DNA from 2 places in the Catenulispora sp. GP43 genome. Region 1 is predicted to be linked to the other one. Evidence: riboswitches for the same ligand, from Rfam matches in the RefSeq annotation. Region 1 holds a riboswitch; the other holds the start of a gene.
What was found. Region 1 has a riboswitch for ZMP and ZTP ahead of glyA (serine hydroxymethyltransferase). Riboswitches for the same ligand answer to the same signal wherever they lie in the genome.

Region 1 (2,381 bases):
GGAGGCCCCCTGCGAGTACGCCGGGCCCGGCCTGTGCGGCGGCTGCGACTGGCAGCACGCGAGCTACGAGGCGCAGCTCCGGATCAAGGGCGAGGTCGTCGCCGAGCAGCTGCGGCGGCTGGCGAAGCTGGACCGCGAGGTGGTCGTCGAGGAGGTCGCCTCGCCGTTCGGCTGGCGCACGCGCGTGCAGTTCGCGGTGGATCCCGACGGGAGCCTGGGGTTCCGGAAGCACCGTTCCCACGAAGTGGTCCCCGTTGAGGAATGCGCCATCGCGTCCTCCGGGGTCGACGAGGTCGGCGCTCTCCAGCGGAACTGGCCGGGGATGGAGACGGTCGAGGTGATCGCCGCGACCGGCTCTGCGGACCGGGCTCTGGTGGTCACCCCGAAGCGCGGGGAGCAGATGCCCTATGTGGACGCCGACGTAAAGGTGTCCGTTCTGCGGGGCGTCTCCAGGAACACCCACATCTCCGGTGTGCAGCGCATCCATGGGCGTCCTTACGTACGCGAGGTCGCCGAGGGACGCACTTGGCGGGTCAGCGGTAGCGGCTTCTGGCAGGTGCACCCGGCGGCGCCGGACGTGCTGACCGAAGCGGTCCTGGACTACCTGAATCCCCGGGAAGGGGATGTGGCGCTCGACCTCTATTGCGGAGTCGGCCTGTTCGCCGCTCCGTTGGCCGAGGGCGTCGGCGAGAGCGGTGCGGTGCTGGCGGTCGAACTGGACCGACAGGCCGTCCGGGACGCCGCGCACAACCTCGGGTTCGTGGAGGACCAGGAGGAGAGCGCCGAGTTCCCGTGGCTGGACCTCGTCGAGGGCTCCGTGGACGAGGTCCTGGCGGACGAGGGCTACGTCCCGGACCGCGCGGACATCGTCGTGCTCGACCCTCCGCGGGCCGGAGCGGGCCGGGACGTGTGCGACCGCATCGCCGCGCTCGGGCCGCGCGCCGTGGCGTACGTCGCGTGCGACCCGGCTTCGCTGGCCCGGGACGTCGCGTACTTCGCGGAGGCCGGCTACGAGCTGACCGACCTGCGGGCCTTCGACCTGTTCCCGATGACCCGGCATGTGGAATGCGTGGCGTTGCTGCGACCCGCGCAGCGATAGCATTTGTCCATCGCGACTGGCGCAGACCGCGTGAAACCACGCGGAGGTGGAACCGACCACCAGGAAGCGATCGACGTAGCGGGCACCGCGCGCCTGGGTGTCCTTCCGGACGATGACGCCCGAGGAGGCATCACATGCACTCGCCCGCCATTCCCGAGCTCGCACAGGAAGACCCGCAGATCGCAGGCCTGATCGAGGACGAGGCCCGCCGCCAGTACGAGAAGATCCGCATGATCGCCTCGGAGAACTATGTCTCCGCGGCGGTCCTGGAGGCCTCCGGCACGGTCCTGACGAACAAGTACTCCGAGGGGTACGCCGGCCGCCGATACTACGAGGGCCAGCAGTTCATCGACCCGATCGAGACCATCGCGATCGACCGCGCCAAGTCGCTGTTCGGCGTGGACCACGCCAACGTGCAGCCCTACTCCGGCTCCCCGGCGAACCTCGCGGTGTACCTGGCGTTCCTGAAGCCGGGCGACACCTTCATGGGCGCGGGCCTGGCCGCCGGCGGCCACCTCACCCACGGCTCCCCGGTGTCGGTGACCGGCAAGTGGTTCAACCCGGTCGCCTACGGCGTCTCCCGCGAGACCGGCATCGTGGACATGAACGAGGTCCGCGACCTGGCCCTGAAGGAGCGCCCGAAGGTCATCTTCTGCGGCGGCACCGCGATCCCGCGCACCATCGACTTCCCGGCCTTCGCCGAGATCGCCAAGGAGATCGGCGCCATCCTGGTCTCCGACATCGCGCACATCGCCGGCCTGGTCGCCGGCGGCGCCCACCCCTCCCCGGTGGGCTACGCGGACGTCATCACCACCACCACGCACAAGACCCTGCGCGGTCCGCGCGGCGCGATGATCATGACGACCGAGGAGTACGCGACGCCGATCGACAAGGCCGTCTTCCCCGGCCTGCAGGGCGGCCCGCACAACCACACCACCGCCGGCATCGCGGTGGCGCTGAAGGAGGCCGCGCAGCCGGAGTTCAAGACCTACGCGGCGACCGTCGTGGCCAACGCCAAGGCGCTGGCCGCCGGCCTCACCGAGCGCGGCTGGGACCTGGTGTCCGGCGGCACGGACAACCACCTGATCCTGGCCGACCTGACCCCCAAGGGCGTCACCGGCAAGGTGGCGGCCAAGGCGCTGGACGCGGCCGGCATCGAGCTGAACTACAACTCGGTGCCCTTCGACCCGCGCAAGCCGTTCGACCCCTCCGGCATCCGCCTCGGCGCGGCCGCGATCACCACGCGCGGGCTGAAGCCTGAGCAGATGGGGCAGATCGCGCA
Region 2 (2,381 bases), on a different contig from region 1:
GGCGCCAAGCGCGAGACCGCTTTCCACGCCCCGCTGATCGTCGCCGCCGACGGCAACTCCACCCGGCTGTCCATCGCGCTGGGCCTGCACAAGCGCGACGACCGCCCGATGGGCGTCGCCTACCGCACCTACTACAAGTCGCCGCGCACCAACGACGACTACCTCGAGTCCTGGCTCGAGCTCTGGGACGGCGAGCGCCTGCTCCCCGGCTACGGCTGGGTCTTCGGCATGGGCGACGGCACCTCCAACGTGGGCCTGGGTATCCTGAACACCACCAAGTCCTTCCGCAACGTGAAGTACCCCGACCTGCTGCGCGCCTGGCTGAAGAACACCCCCGAGGAGTGGGGCTTCAACGAGGAGAACCGCACCGAGCCGATCCGCGGCGCCGCGCTGCCCATGGGCTTCAACCGCCAGCCGCACTACACCCGCGGCGTGCTGCTCGTCGGCGACGCCGGCGGCATGGTGAACCCGTTCAACGGCGAGGGCATCGCCTACGCGATGGAGTCCGGCGAACTCGCCGCGGACGTGATCGCCCAGGCCCTGGCGCGTCCGGCCGGCCCGGAGCGGGAGCTGGCGCTGTCGGCGTACCCGCGCGCGCTGAAGGAGACCTACGGCGGCTACTACACGATGGGCCGCCTGTTCGTCCGCCTGATCGGCAACCCGAAGGTGATGCGCCTGGCCACCCAGCGCGGCCTGTCGCACCCGATGCTGATGCGCTTCACGCTGAAGACGCTCGCCAACCTCACCGACCCCAAGGGCGGCGACGCGATGGACCGCATCATCAACGCGATGGCGAAGATCGCGCCGGACGCGTAGTCTGCCGCGTCATTCTGCTCGTGACGTAGAGTGCTGTCAGGCCGTGACTGGCGTTCAGGTGGGACACCACCGGGGAGCGGCCTGACACTCGCTGTGTCTATGCCGTGCGCCTGGGCGACTTCCTTCAAGCCGCCCAGGAGGCGTGCCCATGCTCATGAACGGCACCGAAGCAGCCCGGCACATCGTGGAGAAGGCCGCCGCCGACGCGGCCGCCCTGACGGCCGCCACCGGGGTGACCCCGTGTCTGGCCACCGTGCTCGTCGGCTCGGATCCGGCTTCGGTCACCTACGTCCGGATGAAGCAGAACCGCAGTGCGAAGGCCGGGATCGGTTCGTGGCACGTGGAGCTGCCCGACACCATCACCACCGGGACGCTGGTCGCCGCGCTCACCGAGCTGTCGCAGGACCCGGACGTGCACGGCATCCTGCTCCAGCACCCCGTGCCCGCGCACATCGACGAGCGCACCGCCTTCGAGGCCATCGCGCCGGAGAAGGACGTGGACGGCGTGACCATGCACTCCTTCGCCGCCATGGCCTTCGGCGAGCCCGGCTTCGCCTCGGCCACCCCCGGCGGCATCCTGCGGCTGCTGGACGAATACGAGGTCGAACTCGCCGGCAAGCACGCGGTGGTGGTGGGCCGCAGCCCGATCCTCGGCAAGCCGGTGGGCATGCTGCTGCTGGCCCGGGACGCGACGGTGACGTACTGCCACTCCAAGACGGTCGACCTCGCCGCGCACACGCGCGAAGCCGACATCCTCATCGCCGCGGTCGGGCGGCCGAACTTCATCAAGGGCGCCGACATCAAGCCCGGCGCCGTCGTCGTCGACGCCGGCTACAACCCCGGCAACGTCGGCGATGTCGACTTCGCGTCGGCAGTGGAGAAGGCGAGCCTGATCACGCCGGTGCCCGGAGGCGTCGGGCCGATGACGATCGCAGTGTTGTTGGAGCAGACCGTTGAAGCGGCGCGGCGGCAGGTCACGGGGCGGTAGCCGAAGCCGCGGCGGCGGTCGGGTTTTATGACCGCACGCCGATGATCGCCACACCCTTCGCCGTTCCCAGGAACAGCTTGTCCCCGACGACGGCCGGCGTGGCGAAGTGCGGCAGCGCTCCGACGGCGATCTGCCGGGCGGCATGGCCGGTGGCCGGATCGAGCGCGTACAGCACGCCGCTGTCGTAGTCGGCGGCCCAGACCAGGCCGCCGGCCAGGACCGGCTGCCCGTTGGTGTGCGCGGCGTGCCAGAGCGGCGTCACCTGATCCCCGATCCGGAAGGCGCGCGTGCCGTCCGCGCACGGCAGATACACCACGTCCCCGTCCGCCGCGGCCGCCCCGAACGCCGAGCACGCCTGGAACGGGGTCCCGCCGCCGATGCCGCCCAGGGCGGCCGGATCCAGCAGGTATCCCTGCCCTGATTTACCGGCGATGATCACATGCCCGGCCGCCAGCACCGGATTCATCGACCCCAGGTCCAGGTCGGCCCCGTTGTCCTGAGCCCAGGACGCCGGGGCGAAGAAGTCCACCCGTTTGGCGTTCACATCCAGGGCGACCACCGAGTCGGTGCCGTCATA

Region 2: it holds a riboswitch for ZMP and ZTP, as region 1 does, so the genes downstream of both, ABH926_RS02350 (bifunctional 5,10-methylenetetrahydrofolate dehydrogenase/5,10-methenyltetrahydrofolate cyclohydrolase) here and glyA (serine hydroxymethyltransferase) in region 1, are expected to answer to the same signal.

The regions. Positions count from the first base shown of each region.
Region 1 is NZ_JBGCCT010000009.1:326,400-328,780, reverse strand. It holds gene ABH926_RS20855 (class I SAM-dependent RNA methyltransferase) at 1-1,099, shown strand, start outside; ZMP/ZTP riboswitch at 1,102-1,205, shown strand; gene glyA (serine hydroxymethyltransferase) at 1,234-2,381, shown strand, end outside.
Region 2 is NZ_JBGCCT010000001.1:528,232-530,612, reverse strand. It holds gene ABH926_RS02355 (geranylgeranyl reductase family protein) at 1-816, shown strand, start outside; ZMP/ZTP riboswitch at 850-939, shown strand; gene ABH926_RS02350 (bifunctional 5,10-methylenetetrahydrofolate dehydrogenase/5,10-methenyltetrahydrofolate cyclohydrolase) at 965-1,804, shown strand; gene ABH926_RS02345 (PQQ-binding-like beta-propeller repeat protein) at 1,830-2,381, opposite strand, start outside.